DNA from 4 places in the Pseudomonas sp. Pse1 genome. Region 3 is predicted to be linked to each of the others. Evidence: predicted binding sites of a transcription regulator. Region 3 holds the regulator's gene; each other region holds the start of a gene.
What was found. The regulator FliA, encoded in region 3, starts transcription of late flagellar genes. The targets are predictions, from matches to a motif close to CTAAAGTTTNNNNNNNNNNNGCCGNTAA.
Positions count from the first base shown of each region.

Region 1: NR126_RS29085 (methyl-accepting chemotaxis protein) is a predicted target of FliA. The motif match lies at 1,694-1,721, and genes of this name have one in related genera.
Region 2: NR126_RS07325 (methyl-accepting chemotaxis protein) is a predicted target of FliA. The motif match lies at 2,350-2,377, and genes of this name have one in related genera.
Region 4: NR126_RS21910 (methyl-accepting chemotaxis protein) is a predicted target of FliA. The motif match lies at 1,877-1,904, and genes of this name have one in related genera.

Region 1 covers NZ_JALJRO010000024.1:18,716-22,926, reverse strand. Annotated here, with positions in the region: gene NR126_RS25190 (acetyl-CoA C-acetyltransferase) at 1-790, shown strand, start outside; gene NR126_RS29085 (methyl-accepting chemotaxis protein) at 937-1,665, opposite strand; partial or broken gene NR126_RS29080 (cache domain-containing protein) at 1,795-2,802, opposite strand; gene NR126_RS25180 (PA4780 family RIO1-like protein kinase) at 3,229-4,122, shown strand; gene cueR (Cu(I)-responsive transcriptional regulator) at 4,142-4,211, opposite strand, start outside.
Region 2 covers NZ_JALJRO010000003.1:480,928-485,138, reverse strand. Annotated here, with positions in the region: gene NR126_RS07335 (sterol desaturase family protein) at 1-113, opposite strand, end outside; gene NR126_RS07330 (PepSY domain-containing protein) at 267-587, shown strand; gene NR126_RS07325 (methyl-accepting chemotaxis protein) at 652-2,277, opposite strand; gene NR126_RS07320 (transporter) at 2,511-3,533, shown strand; gene NR126_RS07315 (multidrug/biocide efflux PACE transporter) at 3,534-3,980, opposite strand; gene NR126_RS07310 (LysR family transcriptional regulator) at 4,073-4,211, shown strand, end outside.
Region 3 covers NZ_JALJRO010000006.1:92,716-96,926, reverse strand. Annotated here, with positions in the region: gene flhF (flagellar biosynthesis protein FlhF) at 1-1,176, shown strand, start outside; gene fleN (flagellar synthesis regulator FleN) at 1,291-2,121, shown strand; gene fliA (RNA polymerase sigma factor FliA) at 2,118-2,858, shown strand; gene NR126_RS11300 (chemotaxis response regulator CheY) at 3,025-3,396, shown strand; gene NR126_RS11295 (protein phosphatase CheZ) at 3,419-4,207, shown strand.
Region 4 covers NZ_JALJRO010000017.1:85,714-89,924, reverse strand. Annotated here, with positions in the region: gene NR126_RS21925 (formimidoylglutamate deiminase) at 1-797, shown strand, start outside; gene NR126_RS21920 (lipocalin family protein) at 843-1,412, opposite strand; gene NR126_RS21915 (hypothetical protein) at 1,444-1,698, opposite strand; gene NR126_RS21910 (methyl-accepting chemotaxis protein) at 1,978-3,870, shown strand; gene NR126_RS21905 (DUF924 family protein) at 3,959-4,211, opposite strand, start outside.

The DNA of each region.
Region 1 (4,211 bases), on a different contig from region 3:
GTTGCCACGCAACGGTGAACCCCGCACCGGTTTGTCCATGGGGCAACACTGCGAACTGATGGCCCAGACCTGGAACATCCCACGTGCGGAACAGGACCAACTGGCGTTGGAAAGTCATCAGAAAATGGCCGCCGCTTACGCCGAGGGCTGGCATAACGATCTGCTCACACCCTTTCTCGGCCTGACCCGTGACAACAATCTGCGCCCGGACCTGACCCTGGAAAAACTCGCGGCATTGAAGCCGGTCTTCGAAAAAAGCGCCAAGGGCACACTGACCGCCGGCAACTCGACGCCACTGACCGACGGTGCTTCCCTGGTATTGCTGGGCAGTGAGGCTTGGGCGAAAGAGCGCGGGCTGCCGATCCTCGCCTACCTGCGCGATGGCGAAGCGGCGGCGGTGGATTTCGTCAACGGTGCGGAAGGTTTGTTGATGGCGCCGGTCTACGCGGTGCCACGCTTGTTGGCGCGCAATGGCCTGAGTTTGCAGGATTTCGACTACTACGAAATTCATGAAGCCTTCGCCGCGCAGGTGTTGTGCACGCTCAAGGCCTGGGAGGATGCCGATTACTGCAAAAGCCGCCTGGGACTGGATGCGCCGTTGGGCTCGATCGATCGCAGCCGGCTCAACGTCAAGGGCAGCTCCCTGGCCGCCGGCCACCCGTTCGCCGCGACCGGCGGACGCATCGTTGCCAACCTCGCCAAGTTGCTGGAGACGGCAGGGCAGGGCCGCGGCCTGATCTCAATCTGCGCCGCCGGCGGGCAGGGAGTGACCGCGATTATCGAACGGTGATACCCACAGGGGGTTGGCGGCGGTCCCGATATCCGGTGAACCTGTGGGAGCTAGCCTGCTAGCGATTGGGGCGGCACATTCGACTACTGCAGTGGCTGACACTCCGCTATCGCCAGCAGGCTGGCTCCCACAAGGGTGAATCCGGTTTATGTGCGGAACCGACGCACCAACCCATCCAACTCATTCGACAACCCCGCCAGGCTCTGCGAATCCAGGCGGGCCGAGTTGGCCAGTTCGGCCACCAACTGCGCGTCGCCATGGATCTGGCTGATGTGCCGGTTGATGTCTTCGGCGACTTGGTGCTGCTCTTCGGCGGCGGTGGCGATCTGGGTGTTCATGTCGCGGATCACGTCCACCGATTCGCGAATCTGCCCGAAGCTGTTGCGCGCTTCGCCGATGCGGCTCACCGACTGTTGCGAGACCTCGAGGCTGGCGTGCATTTGCTGGGTCACTTGGCTGGTGCGCTTGGCCAGGTTGCCCAACAGGCCATCAATCTCTGCGGTGGAATCGGCGGTGCGCTTGGCCAGGGCTCGCACTTCATCGGCAACCACGGCGAACCCACGGCCCTGTTCGCCGGCCCGCGCTGCTTCAATGGCGGCGTTGAGCGCCAGCAGGTTGGTCTGTTCGGCAATCGAACGAATGGTGCCAAGGATCGACTGGATATCGTTGCTGTCGCGCTCCAGTTGCTGCATCGACTGCGCCGATTGCTCGATCTCTTGGCTCAGGCGATCGACGCTGCTCACGGCCGCATCGATCTGCAATTGACCCTCATGCGCCTGGCGCTGACCGCTATCGGCCGAATCGGCGGCCTGGCTGCAGGAGCGGGCGACTTCGTTGGCAGTGGCGACCATTTCGTGGAACGCGGTCGACACCATATCCACCGCCTCGCGCTGGCGCCCGGCGGCTTCGGCCATCTCGCCGGAGACTTGAGTGGCGTTGTGGGAGTTGGCGAGGATCTTGGTCGCGGCACCGCCGATGTGCTGGATCAAGCTGCGAATCGCCGCGAGGAACTGGTTGAACCAGTTGGCCAGTTGCGCGGTTTCGTCGCTGCCACGGATTTGCAGGTTGCGGGTCAGGTCACCTTCGCCCTGGGCGATGCCTTCCAAGCCACTGGCGACGCTGCGGATCGGCCGTACGATGAGGCTGGCGAAGCTCGCGCCGACCAGCGCAAATATGACCGCCAGCACAGCGGCGATGATTGCGATCAACCAGGTCAGTTGGGTCGCCGAGCTCATCACATCGGCCTGTTTGATCAGGCCAATGAAGGTCCAGCCCAGTTGCTCCGACGGCCAGACGTTCGCCATGTAGCGCTCGCCGTTCAACTCGACTTCCACCAAGCCCTTGCCGGCCTTGGCCAACTGCGCGTAGCCGTCACCCAGGCTGTTCAGTGGCTTGAAGTTGTGCTCCGGTTGCTTCGGATCAACCAGCACGGTGCCGTTGTTTTCCATCAGCATCAGGTAGCCGGTTTCGCCGAGCTTGATTTGCTTCACCAGCTCGGTCAGTTGGGTCAGCGTCACGTCGATACTGACCACGCCGCCCTGCGCCCCAAGCTTGTTATCGATGGTTCGCACGGTGCTGACGTAGGTGGTGTTGTTGTCGGTCCAGTAATAGGCTTCGGTGCGCAAAGGCTTGCCAGGGTTGGCCTGGGCGGCCTTGTACCAGGGCCGCTGGCGCGGATCGTAGTTGGTGAGTTGGGCATCGTCCGGCCACGAGACATAACCGCCGGCGCTGGTGCCGACAATGGCGTACGCATAGGCCGGGTGGCTGTTGCCCAGGTTCTCCAGCAGGGCGAATACCTGCTTGTCCATTTCGCCTTGAGGAATGCTCGCCGCGTTGGCACTCATGTACGTCTTGAGGCTGTCGTCGGTGTTCTTGATCAGTGGCAACGAGGCCAGATAGTTGACGTTCTGGCTGATGCCGTCGAAGAACATTTGCATGGCGTTGCTGACCTGGCGGATCTCTCGATCACTGGAGTCGACAAAGCCGGCCTTGGCATCGCTGCGCAGGTTCATGATCACCAGGGTCGCCACCAGCACCACTGGCAAACAGGCGATCACCGCGAACGCCCAGGTCAGTTTTTGTTTGATGTTCATCCGCGCTCCAGAATTTTTCTTATTGGCCGATTGTCAGACAAATCCATGTGTCCCTGAGGACTTCGGCTGCCAGCTGCGGAAATTGAGGGGTTGTATGAAAAAACCTACAAAATAATGGCTGGAGTACCTCGGGTTCTGTCGTAAATGCCTCCTCATCACATCGGCAACATGCGTTGAAGTCTCGGCTATGATCAGCGTCACCCGACAACTGGCCGTGAATTAATTTGGCACAGTGAGTGCATCCACAGGGTTCATAGGTCGGCAACCCCTCCCCGTGTCGAGAGGATTGCCGTATAACGAGTGACATTCGCGTGTTTGGTAATAAAGGACCCACAATAAAAGCTGATGAAGACTCCAAAACGCATTGAACCCCTGATCGAAGACGGTCTGGTTGATGAGGTGCTGCGCCCACTCATGAGTGGTAAAGAAGCAGCTGTTTATGTGGTGCGCTGCGGCAACGAACTACGTTGCGCGAAGGTCTACAAGGAGGCGAATAAACGAAGTTTCCGCCAGGCAGCCGAGTACCAGGAAGGCCGCAAGGTGCGCAACAGCCGTCAGGCGCGTGCCATGGCCAAGGGCTCCAAGTTCGGTCGCAAAGAGACCGAGGACGCCTGGCAGAACGCTGAAGTCGCGGCACTGTTCCGTCTGGCCAGTGCCGGGGTACGGGTGCCCAAGCCGTTCGACTTCCTCGAAGGCGTGCTGCTGATGGAGCTGGTGGCCGATGAATACGGCGATGCGGCGCCGCGTCTCAATGACGTGGTGCTGGAGGCCGATCAGGCCCGCGAGTATCACGCGTTCCTGATTTCCCAGATTGTGCTGATGCTGTGTACCGGCCTGGTGCACGGTGACCTGTCCGAGTTCAACGTGCTGTTGACGCCCGACGGCCCGGTGATCATCGACTTGCCGCAGGCAGTGGATGCGGCGGGCAACAACCATGCATTCAGCATGCTCGAGCGCGACGTCGGCAACATGGCTTTGTACTTCGGGCGTTTTGCCCCGGAGTTGAAGCGCACGCGCTACGCCAAGGAAATGTGGGCGTTGTATGAAGCCGGCACCTTGCACCCGGGCAGTGTGCTGACTGGCGAGTTCGACGATCCCGAAGAACTGGCGGATGTCGGTGGCATCATTCGCGAGATCGAAGCGGCGCGCCTGGACGAGGAACGTCGCCAGGCGATCCGCAAGGCCGACGACGCACCACCGAGCAAGGCCGAAGAGCCTCCACCCCCCTGGATGCAATGATCCACTTGCTCGTGGCGGGCTAGCTCGCCACGGGTTGCGTGCAACAGCCCGACGCCAGTTCCTTGAGGATCGGGCAGTCGGGGCGGTGG
Region 2 (4,211 bases), on a different contig from region 3:
AAAACCAGCAGCCACCAGGCCGAAAGCCCGGTCCTGCCCACCAGCGCTATACCGCCGCCAAGAAACCCGGCAAGGAACATCGGTGCATAAAGTACTGCGAACAAACGTTTCATAAGAGCCTCCATTGATCTGGCTCCAGCATGTAACGCCCGAACGTGTAGGGATTGAACAAACGGCGCAAAGCCCCCATGTCGTAGATTAAGGATGAATTAAGTTGCAACCATTAACCTGATTCCACTTAAACAGCTCAGACCAAGGAATGAACCATGAAAACGTTGACCACCCTGTTCACTGCCGCTGCCCTGACCCTGTCCGCCGGTTTTGCCATGGCCGACGTGCGTCCTGACCAGATTCCTGGCCTGCTCAAGTCGGGCACCATCATGGACTTTGAAAAGCTCAACCAGGCGGCTCTGGCCGTGCACCCAGGCACCACGGCGGCGAACATCACCGACACTGAACTGGATCACAACGCCACCACTGGCACCTATGTCTACGAAGTGGAAATCCGTGACGCGAAGAATGTCGAATGGGATGTGAAGCTCGACGCCAAGACCGGCGCCGTCCTGAGCAACGTCCAGGACAAATAATCGTCCAAACGAAAAAGCCGCACACCCTCAGGGCTGTGCGGCTTTTTTCGTTCCCGCCGAGTGCTTATGCACTCAAGCGCGCTGTCACTTCATTGAGCTGACCCGACAAGCCGTGCAGATTGCTGCTCGCTGCCTGCGTGCGCTGCACATTGTCCAGGTTGGTGCTGGCAATACTGGTGATTTCAGTGAGGTTGCGCGAGATGTCTTCGGCGACCGAGGTTTGCTCTTCAGCCGCCGTGGCAATTTGCCGGTTCATGTCGCGAATGGCCTCCACCGACTCGGTGATGCGCTCAAGCATGGCCCCGGCCCGGGTCACTTGCTCAACACTCTCGTCACTGCGCGACTGACCGCTTTCGATCGCCTGCGCGGCGTCCACCGCGCCGGTTTGCACGCTCTGGATAATCTGATTGATCTCGATGATCGACGCTGCCGTGCGCTGGGCCAGGCTGCGCACCTCATCGGCAACCACGGCAAAACCGCGCCCGGCTTCCCCGGCACGCGCAGCTTCGATGGCGGCGTTGAGTGCCAGCAGGTTGGTTTGCTCGGCAATGCCGCGAATCACCTCCAGCACCTTGCCGATACGCCCGCTATCCGTTTCCAGGCGGCGGATCACCGTCGCGGTGTTGGCGATCTCACCGCGCATCTGGGTGATGGCGTCGATGGTGCTCTGCATCACCTGCTCACCCTGTTGTGCCGACTGGTCGGCATCGTCGGCGGCCCGCGCGGCATCGGCGGCGTGTCGGGCAACTTCCTGGGCGGTGGCGGACATTTCGTTCATCGCCGTCGCCACCTGATCGGTGCGGCTGAACTGTTCGTTGGTGCCGTGGGACATCTGCCCGGCAATCTCATTCAGTTCACCGCTGGCGCTGTCCAGATCAGTGGCGCTACGTTGCAGGCGGGCAAAGGTCTCGGCGAGAAAATCACGCAAGGTGTTGGCCGCCAGCGCCAGGCGACCCAGTTCGTCCTGGCGATCGTTGGCCACTCGCGCCGAGAAACGTCCCTGGCTCAACTGCGCGACGTACTCGATCAGGCGCTGGATTGGCTGCACCAGATGCCGGTTGACCAGCCACAGGCTGAACAGGCCAATCAGCAACCCCGAGATCAACATCACCACAATGCCCAGCAGCACGGTGCGCTCGGCACTGTTGCTGATCGCAGTTGACTGCTGATTGCCACGCTGGCGCAGTTCGTTGACCAGTTCACTCATCTGCTCGCTGGTGGCGCGGTCCACACCCTTGACCGCGTTATCACCCGCCGCCGGATCGGCCCCGGCTGCCCGATAGGCCTCCAGCCCCTGCTGATAAGCACTGCCCAGCGCCCGGTGCGCGTCGCGCAGGCTGTCGATGCGGGCCTTGAGTGCGGGCTCGATGGCCGGCTGGCGGCTCAGTTCACCAAGGATGTTCTGTACATCGCCCTGGCGTGCCTGGAACTGCTGCCAGTATTTGTCCCGGTCGGCCGGCTGCTTGCCGCGCAGCAGGACGTTCTTCCACTCCTGCACCTGAATCTTGAATTGCAGGTTGGCCTCATCGATCAACTGCGAGGTGTGCAGCGGCCCCTCGATCAACTGTCGGTAACTCTGCACGCCGCTGGAGAGCAGGTAAAAACAGGCCAGGGCGATTAACAACATTGCAACCAGGCTGCCACTCAGCAGCGCGAGGATTTGAGCTCTCAGGGACTTTTGCAAAAACATCGAGGGATATCTCACGACGGGAATAATGCGGACAGCCAAGTGGGGACCCGGCTGCACAGACCAGCCTAGGCGTCATCGGCCTCGGCACGCATTTCTTGAGCGGCGCCGACCAGCGGTTTAGAGCGCTTGGCGCCAGTCGTCAAGCTGTCACAAAACGGTCAAATCGGCTTGCCATGATGCCGCTCGAGCGACGTTGTGATTGACGCAGCGAGCGCGCCCTCCCGCGAGACGCCATGAACTACAGCATCGATCACCGCCACCGCGACGCCGATCTTTTTGGCCTGCTCTATGGCTTCAGTTTTCGCCCCGGTGAACGGGGTCGTGAGATTGAATCGGCCGAGGCCCTGCAACGCCTGCAGCAGCCGGCCAGTGAAGACGAATTTCTCTGGCTGCACCTGAATCTCGCCCACGCCGCCTGCGAGCGCTGGATGAAAGCCCACCTGGCGCTACCCGACGAATTCTTTGAAGCGCTGCACGAAGGCTCGCGCTCAACGCGAATCGAGCACGTCGACTCGGCCTTGCTCGCGGTGGTCAACGACGTGGTGTTCAACCTCAGCAACCTACAATCCTCGGACGTCTCGACCCTGTGGGTCTGCGCCCGCAGCCGACTGATCGTCAGCGCCCGCCTGCAACCGCTGCACTCGGTGGACAAGCTGCGCTCCTCAGTCAAGGCCGGCGAGTGTTTTCGCTCGCCCCTGGAATTGCTGGTGCACCTGTTGCGCGATCAGGGCGAAGTGCTGACCCAGATCGTGCGCAAGACCAGCCTCAGCGTCGACCAGGTCGAAGACCAGTTGCTATCCTCCCGGCTTTCGACCAACCGCGCCGAACTGGGCGCCAACCGCCGCGTGCTGGTGCGCCTGCAACGCCTGCTGGCGCTGGAGCCGGGCTCGCTGCTGCGGCTGCTCAATCGTCCGCCGCAATGGCTGCAGAAAGAGGACGTCAAGGAGTTGCGCAAATCCACCGAAGAATTCGCCCTGATCATCAACGACCTGACGGCCCTCGGCGAGCGGATCAAACTGTTGCAGGAAGAGATCGCCGCCAACCTCAATGAACAGAGCAACCGCACGCTGTTCACCCTGACCGTGGTCACGGTGCTGGCGCTGCCGATCAACATCATCGCCGGCTTCTTCGGGATGAACGTCGGCGGCGTGCCGCTCTCGGGCGATCCCGAAGGGTTCTGGATCCTGGTGGCGCTGGTGGCGTCCTTTACCCTGATTGCCGGACGCTGGGCGTTTCGCAAGCGCGGGGATTACTGATCAACGACTGCATGCGCGCACGCTTCTGGCCAGCAACATACGCTCGCGCACCACGTCGTAGGCCCAGTGGTAGACATAGGTGTACGGCAGGAAGAACAGCAGCACGCCGATGTCGAGAATCAACGCCTGCAACAGGCTGACGTTCAACCACCAGGCAATCAGCGGCACACTGACAGCCACCAGCCCGCCTTCGAACAGCAACGCGTGAATCACTCGAGTGAAGGCACTGGGCGTCAGCTTCAAGCGCTTGAGCAGGCGATCGAACAGGCCGTTGAAGAGCACGTTCCAGGCCAGGGCAATCAGGCCGATGGCGATGGTGGCGACGCCCATGTCGACCACCGGCTTGTCCATCAGCCACGCCAGCAGTGGCGTGCACAGCAGGACGGCGAGCAATTCGAAACCGATGGCTTGGCCAATACGCTCGGTGAGGGATTTTTGCTTGGTCATGATCCAATGCCTTTACAAGTGAACAGGGTTGCCATCATCTGCCACGATGCCGATACTTCATAACCAGTAACCATCGATCAAGGCGATAGTTCATGGCCTCACATGAAGTGCTGCTGGCCTTTGTCCAAGCAGCGACCCAGGGCTCGTTTTCCGCCGCCGCACGCAAGTTGGGCAAGAGTCAGTCGACCATCAGCGCGGCAGTCGCCAGCCTGGAGATCGACCTCAACGTCA
Region 3 (4,211 bases):
CTGGCGCCACGGGTGCCGAACGTCGAGCTCGAAGACGAGCTGCGCAAGACCCAGTCGCGAATTGTCACCGCCCAGGCCGAACTGAGCCTGCGTGGCGAAGGCGAAGCGGGCGAGCACGCCAGTCGCCAACTGTTCGCCGGCTTGCCGTTGACCGCTGCCGAGCCGCTGATCGAGCCAACGCTGTCCGAGCCGCCACGCCCCGCTCCGGCACCCGCCCCGACGGCGAGTATCGATCCGCGCGCGTACGACGCCATGCGCTCGGAGCTCAATGGCTTGCGCGAACTGCTGGAAGTGCAATTGGGGTCGCTGGCCTGGAATCAACTGCAAGGTCGTCATCCGCAGCAGGCCAACCTGTGGCGTCGCCTGCAGCGCATCGGCTTGTCCGGTCCTCTGTCCCGTGACCTGCTGGAATTGACCACCGAGATAGCAGACCCACGCCAGGCCTGGCGCATGCTGCTGGCGCACCTGGCGCGGATGATCCAGACCCCTGAGGTCGAGCCGCTGGAAGAGGGCGGGGTGATTGCCATGGTCGGCCCGGCCGGTATGGGCAAGACCACCACGTTGGCCAAGCTGGCGGCGCGTTACGTGCTCAAGTACGGCTCGCAGAATATTGCCCTGGTGAGCATGGACAGCTACCGCATCGGCGCTCAGGAACAACTCAAGACCCTGGGGCGGATTCTCAACGTCTCGGTGACCCACCTGGATCCCGGTCAATCGCTGGCCCAGGCCCTTGAGCCGGTGCTGCGCAAACGCGTGGTGCTGATCGACACCGCCGGCCTGCAGGCCAGCGACCCGGCGTTGCGCATGCAACTGGAGAGCCTCGCCGGTCGTGGCATCAAATCGAAGAATTATCTGGTCCTGGCCACCACCAGCCAGAAGCAGGTGTTGACGGCCGCTTATCACAGTTACAAGCGATGCGGGCTGGCAGGCTGCATCCTGACTAAACTGGACGAGACGGCCAACCTGGGCGAAGTATTGAGTCTGGCAATCAGTCATGAGTTGCCGGTCGCCTATCTGACCGATGGACCGCGGATCCCGGACGATCTGCACTTGCCGCGCCGGCACCAACTGGTGAGCCGCGCGGTCAGTGTACAAATGCAGGAAGAACCCAGCGAAGAAGCCATGGCTGATATGTTCGCTGACCTCTACCACAGTCCGACCAAACGGGTTGGCTGAGGTATTAATGACTAGATTTGTATCTACATCGATGGCCTGCCATGCATTGTTCGTTCGCGAACGCGCAGCCAGTCATGTAGCCCGCGTCTAAGCAAGACAAGGTAAAGAAAGCACATGGGCAGCATGCATCCCGTACAGGTGATCGCGGTGACCGGCGGCAAGGGTGGCGTCGGTAAGACTAACGTTTCAGTGAACTTGTCCCTGGCTCTGGCAGAGCTCGGCCGGCGCGTCATGCTGCTGGACGCCGACCTGGGGCTGGCGAACGTCGACGTCCTCCTGGGACTGACGCCCAAGCGCACCCTGGCCGATGTGATCGAGGGCCGCTGCGAACTGCGCGATGTATTGCTGCAGGGGCCAGGCGGGATTCGCATCGTGCCGGCCGCTTCCGGCACCCAGAGCATGGTGCACCTGAGCCCGGCGCAGCACGCGGGCCTGATCCAGGCTTTCAGCGACATCGGCGATAACCTCGACGTGTTGGTGATCGACACCGCCGCCGGCATCGGCGAATCGGTGGTCAGCTTCGTGCGCGCGGCCCAGGAAGTGTTGCTGGTGGTCTGCGACGAACCGACCTCGATCACCGACGCCTACGCCCTGATCAAACTGCTCAACCGCGACTACGGGATGAATCGTTTCCGCGTGCTGGCCAACATGGCGCAGAGCCCGCAGGAGGGCCGCAACCTGTTCGCCAAATTGACCAAGGTCACGGATCGCTTCCTCGATGTCGCCCTACAATACGTCGGTGCGGTGCCGTACGACGAAAGCGTGCGTAAGGCCGTACAGAAACAGCGCGCAGTGTACGAGGCGTTCCCGCGCTCCAAGTGCGCCTTGGCCTTCCGGGCCATCGCGCAGAAAGTCGACACTTGGCCACTGCCCGCCAATCCGCGTGGGCATCTGGAGTTTTTCGTGGAGCGCCTGGTGCAACAGACTGCGGGTCCGGTGCTATGACCGCGAGCGGTTACAACCTGTACAAGCAGTCGGCGCGTGACGCGCAGTACGAGCTGATCGAGCGTTACGCGCCACTGGTAAAACGTATTGCCTACCACCTTCTGGCGCGTTTGCCGGCCAGCGTTCAGGTCGAGGATCTGATTCAGGCGGGGATGATTGGCTTGCTGGAAGTGTCGACCAAATACGACGCCAGCAAGGGTGCAAGTTTCGAGACCTATGCCGGGATTCGTATTCGGGGCGCGATGCTCGACGAAGTCCGCAAAGGGGACTGGGCGCCACGCTCGGTCCACCGCAATACCCGTATGGTCAGTGATGCGATTCGCACAATTGAAGCTAAAACCGGACGTGACGCTAAAGATCACGAGGTTGCGGCCGAACTCCAATTGAGTCTCGATGATTACTACGGGATTTTGAATGACACCTTGGGCAGTCGCCTGTTCAGCTTCGACGACCTGTTGCAGGACGGCGAGCATGAAGGGCTGCATGAGGATGGCGCGAGTGCTCATCAAGAGCCGTCGCGTGACCTGGAAGACGAGCGCTTCCAGGCAGCGCTGGCGGACGCGATTGCCAATTTGCCGGAGCGTGAGCGACTGGTGTTGGCGCTGTACTACGACGAAGAGCTGAACCTCAAGGAAATCGGCGAGGTACTGGGGGTCAGTGAATCGCGGGTCAGCCAGTTACACAGCCAGTGCGCGGCCCGTTTGCGGGGGCGTTTGGGAGAGTGGCGAGCGCGCTGACAGCAGTGTGGGGACACTGCGTACGACAGCGGGGCGGCGAGAGGCCGGTCCGTTGCTCATCCGTTGTGCTCCATGACGAAGTCGAGTGCTCTGCCTGATTGATTGAATGGCGTGCCCAGGTGCTGGGCGCGTTTAAGACTGCTTGGAGGTCGAATTGGACAAGAACATGAAAATCCTCATCGTTGATGACTTCTCAACGATGCGGCGGATCATCAAGAACCTGTTGCGTGACCTCGGTTTCACCAACACGGTCGAGGCAGACGACGGTACTACCGCCATTCCTCTGCTCAACAGCGGCAGCATCGACTTTCTGGTAACGGACTGGAATATGCCCGGCATGACCGGCATCGACCTGCTGCGCCACGTGCGCGCCGACGAAAAACTCAAGCACTTGCCAGTGCTGATGGTCACCGCCGAAGCCAAGCGCGAGCAGATCATCGAAGCCGCCCAGGCCGGGGTAAACGGCTATGTGGTCAAGCCGTTCACGGCGCAGGCGTTGAAAGAGAAGATCGAGAAAATCTTCGAACGCATCGGTTGATGATTGGCGCCACGGGGGAGCTATGGAACAACGAGAAACATCACAGGGCGATTTCGAGTCGACCCTGAAAAAACACGCGGTCGAACTGGTCGAAAGCCTTGAAAAAGGCAAGTTCGGCGACGCGGTGCAACTGATCCATGAGCTCAATCAGACCCGTGACCGTGGCCTGTACCAGGAAGTCGGCAAGCTCACTCGCGAGCTGCACAGTGCGATCGTCAATTTCCAGATTGATCCGCACATGCCGCAGGCCGAGGAGGTCTCGCAGATCACCGACGCCACCGAGCGTCTGGGCTATGTGGTCAAGCTGACCGAAGCCGCGGCGAACCGCACCATGGATCTGGTGGAAAACGCCACGCCACTGGTCAACGGCTTGAACACTGATGCCCAGGCACTGAGCGCGGACTGGGGACGTTTCATGCGCCGGGAAATCGGCGCCGAAGAGTTCCGTGAGCTGGCCCGCCGTGTCGATGGCTTCCTGAGCCGCAGCGCGACCGAGACCCAGATGGTCTCGAGCAACCTCAATGACATTCTGCTGGCCCAGGATTACCAGGACCTGACCGGTCAGGTGATCAAGCGCGTGACCCAACTGGTCACCGAAGTGGAGAGCAATCTGCTCAAGCTGGTGCTGATGGCCAGCCAGGTCGACCGCTTTGCCGGCATCGAACATGACCGCGCAGCGATCCTTGCGGAAAAAAATCCGCAAAAATATACCGCGCAGGGTGAAGGTCCGCAGATTCATGCCGATAAACGTGAAGACGTTATGTCCGGCCAGGACGATGTCGACGATTTGCTTTCGAGCCTGGGTTTCTAGGTTC
Region 4 (4,211 bases), on a different contig from region 3:
TACAGCCAATTCTGGCGAAGCAGCCGGCGCAAAGCCTGGGCCTGTGTTTCCACTCGTTGCGCGCGGTCACGCCGCAGCAACTCAATGAAGTGCTGGCCGCCAGCGACAAGCAGTGCCCTGTGCACATTCACATCGCCGAGCAGCAGAAAGAAGTCGACGACTGCCTGACCTGGAGTGGTCGTCGTCCGCTGCAATGGCTGTATGAAAACACCGAGGTCGATCAGCGCTGGTGCCTGGTCCACGCGACCCACGCCAATGCCGAAGAAGTCAGCCTGATGGCGAAAAGTCGGGCCATCGCCGGCCTGTGCCTGACCACCGAAGCCAACCTCGGCGACGGGATTTTCCCGGCCGTGGACTTCCTCGCCCAGGGCGGGCGCATGGGCATCGGTTCCGATAGCCATGTGTCGCTGAGCGTGGTGGAAGAACTGCGGTGGCTGGAATACGGCCAGCGCCTGCGCGACCAGCGGCGTAATCGCCTGTATGGCGCCGAACAACCGATGGTCGGCCGCACCCTGTACGACGCGGCCCTCGACGGTGGCGCACAGGCCCTGGGGCAACCGATTGGCGCCCTGGAAGTCGGCAAGCGCGCCGACTGGCTGGTGCTCGACGGCAACGACCCATACCTGGCGACCGCGAGCGGTGACGGGATTCTTAATCGTTGGCTGTTTGCTGGCGGCGATCGCCAGGTGCGTGATGTGCTGGTCAACGGCAAGTGGGTGGTACGCGGCGGGCAGCATGCCGGCGAAGAGGAAAGTAATCGCGCCTTCACCCAGGTGCTGCGCGATTTGCTCGGCTGAAATGCCCGGGGTTGTGGCGAGGGAGCAGGCTCCCTCGCGGCAGCCTTACTTCGAGGTCTGCGCCATGCGTGTGTCCGACACACGCCAGATCAGGCGGGTGGTGTCGTAGCCTTGCTGACGGGCGCGGCTGAGCAATTCTTCGCGAGTATCGGCGTTGACTTCCGGCTTGCGCGACAGCAGCCAGAGGTAGCGTCGATTGGGGTTGCCGACAATCGCGGTCTGGTAGTCGTCGCTGACGTACAGCACCCAGTAGTCGCCCTTGACCACGCCCGGCAGCAGGCGGGTAAACCAGTTGTCGAAATTAACCCAAAGCTTGTCAGTCTTGCCCGGTACCTGCGCGACGGCCGTGCCGCGGGCTTCTTCCCACTTCCATTCGGCGGTCAGGCAGCGGTTCAACACATCGATCTCACCGTTGGGCTTGAGTGAGTAATGGGCTTCGGACTGCGCGCAGTTGCGCTGGAAGTACATCGGCATGCGCGCCAGTTCGTACCACTTGCCCTGATAACGCTTGAGATTGACCTCGCCGGCCGTTTTCGGCGCCAGCGAATCATCGCCATGGGTGGCGCAGCCAGCCAAGATCAGGCTGGCAAAAATAGCTATTACAAACCGCATCATTATTCTTCTCCCGAGGGCGCGTAGCCCCGGATTACTTCAGGCCTTGCCCGGAAAACATCAGCACTTTGTCACCGGCGTACTGCACGCTGATAAAGCTGTTCTTGTCGCCCCAGGTGCAGCTGGACATGCCCAGTGCGCCGGAACAATCGGCTGGTTTGCCGAGCAGGTTTTCCACGTCGGCCTTGGGCATGCCCGTCGACAATTTCGAGTAGTTTTCCTGGTTGACCTTGCTGCACGCGACCAACAGCACGCAAAACGAAAGCAAGGCGATAGATCGCAGCGACATGGTGAAACTCCTGGAAAGAAACGCTGGCGTGGCTGCCAACCAGAAGCTTAGAAGAGAAAACCCCCATCTGGTTCCCAGCCCCTGCGGGAATTTCTTGAACGGTCAAATCGGCATTTCCCCGGCAAATCAGCGACTTTTTGCGAGTAATCGGCATTTCGTCGAAATTCGCAAAAGCCGCCTAATCTTTGGCGCCGCCCTGTCGACATAGAAGCTGCGTCAAGCCAGCTGTGACCCTGTGTCGCCCTCTCGTTGATCAGTCCTCCCGCGGTAGCTCCTTTAATGACCAGAAACATGAAATTCAGCCACAAGATCCTGCTCGCTGCTGCCCTGGTGGTGGCCGTCGCATTTGCCTGTTTCATCCTGTTCAACGACTACCGCCAGCGCCAGACCCTGCGTACCAGCACCGAGGCCTCGATGCAGGAACTCGGCAGCCTGACCACCAGCAACATCCAGACCTGGCTGGAAAGCCGCATTCAACTGCTGCAATCGCTGGCGCAGCAAGTAGCCGCCGACGGCCCTGGCACCACTACCCTGCAGCGCGCGGTTGGCTTGCCGGTGTACACCCGTAACTTTCAACTGAGCTACTTCGGCGGTGCCGACGGCGTGATGCACTCGGTGCCGGCCGGCAATCGCGCAGCCGATTACGACCCCCGTAGCCGTGGCTGGTACAAGGCAGCCAACGCTGCCCAGCAGAGCATTGTCACCGAACCCTATGTCGCCGCTTCGTCGGGCAAGCTGGTGATCACCGTGGCCACCCCGGTGCAGCGGCAGAACCAGATGATCGGTGTCGCCGGTGCCGACATCGATCTGGGCAGCGTCAGTTCGATCATCAACTCGCTGGACTTCGACGGCCACGGCCATGCGTTCATCGTCAGCGGTGACGGCAAGATCCTGATCCATCCCGAGAGCAAACTGGTCCTCAAGTCCCTGGGCGATGCCTACCCCGGCAACACGCCGCAGGTGCGGGCCGGTCTGCAGGAAGTCACGGTGGATGGCCGCCGCCAATTCATCTCCTTCACCCCGGTCAACGGCGTGCCGTCGGCCAATTGGTACGTAGCCCTGGTGCTCGATCAGGACACGGCATTCTCAATGCTCAGCGAGTTCCGCACCTCGGCGATCGTTGCCATGCTGATTGCCGTGGTGATCATCATCAGCCTGCTGGGCATGTTGATCCGGGTATTAATGCAGCCGCTGCTGGACATGGGCCGGGCCATGCACGACATCGCCGAAGGCGAAGGTGACCTGACCAAGCGCCTGAGGATTCACGGTCACGATGAATTCGGCACCCTGGGGCTGTCCTTCAACCGTTTCGTTGAGCGCATCCATAACTCAATCCGCGAAGTGTCCTCGGCCACCGGCCAGGTCAACGAAGTGGCCCTGCGGGTGGTCAGCGCCTCCAACTCGTCGATGTTCAACTCTGACCAGCAAGCCTCGCGCACCAGCAGCGTCGCGGCAGCGATCAATGAACTGGGCGCTGCCGCCCAGGAAATTGCGCAGAACGCTGCCCTCGCCTCGCAGCACTCCAGCGACGCGCGCGGCCTGGCTGAGGAAGGTCAGCAGGTGGTGGATAGAACCATCGCGGCGATGCAGCAACTGTCGGCACAGATCAGCGATTCCTGCGGCAACATCGAGACCCTGAACAGCAACACGGTGAACATCGGGCAGATCCTTGAGGTGATCACCAGCATCTCCCAGCAAACCAACCTGCTGGCGCTTAACGCCGCCATCGAAGCCGCGCGTGCCGGTGAGGCCGGGCGTGGTTTCGCGGTAGTCGCCGACGAAGTGCGCAACCTCGCCCACCGCACCCAGGACTCGGCGCAGCAAGTGCAGACAATGATTGAGGAACTGCAGGTCGGCGCCAGCGCGGCGGTGAGCATCATGACCGACAGTCAGCGGCAGAGCGAAAACAGTGTCGGCATCGCTAATCAGGCCGGCGCACGGCTGGGCAGTGTGACCCAGCGCATCGGCGAAATCGACGGCATGAACCAGTCAGTGGCCACCGCCACCGAAGAACAGACCGCCGTGGTCGAGTCGATCAATGTCGACATTACCGAGATCAACACGCTGAATCAGGAAGGGGTGGAAAACCTGCAGGCGACCCTGCGTGCGTGTGCCGACCTTGAGCAACAGGCGGCGCGGTTGAAGCAGTTGGTGGGGAGTTTCAGGATCTGAGGTGCCCCTCAAGGGCCTCTTCGCTGGCAAGCCAGCTCCTGCCTGGACGTGTGCGATCTGAAGGAGCTGGCTTGCCAGCAAAGCTTTTTCAGAAGCCCGACCCAGGCCGCTTGAGAAACGCCAATTCCTCAGCCGTCGACTCACGCCCCAACACCGCATTGCGATGGGGAAAGCGGCCAAACCGGGCGATGATCTGCTGATGCCGTTCGGCATAGTCGAGGTTATCGGCGAACACCGCGCGATCGGCTTCGGGCTGCTGGCTCATCAACTCGGTAAAGCGCGAGATCGCCTCGTTCTGCACCGCGAGGTGCTCGCAGTGTTCGAATACCAGGTAGATGAAC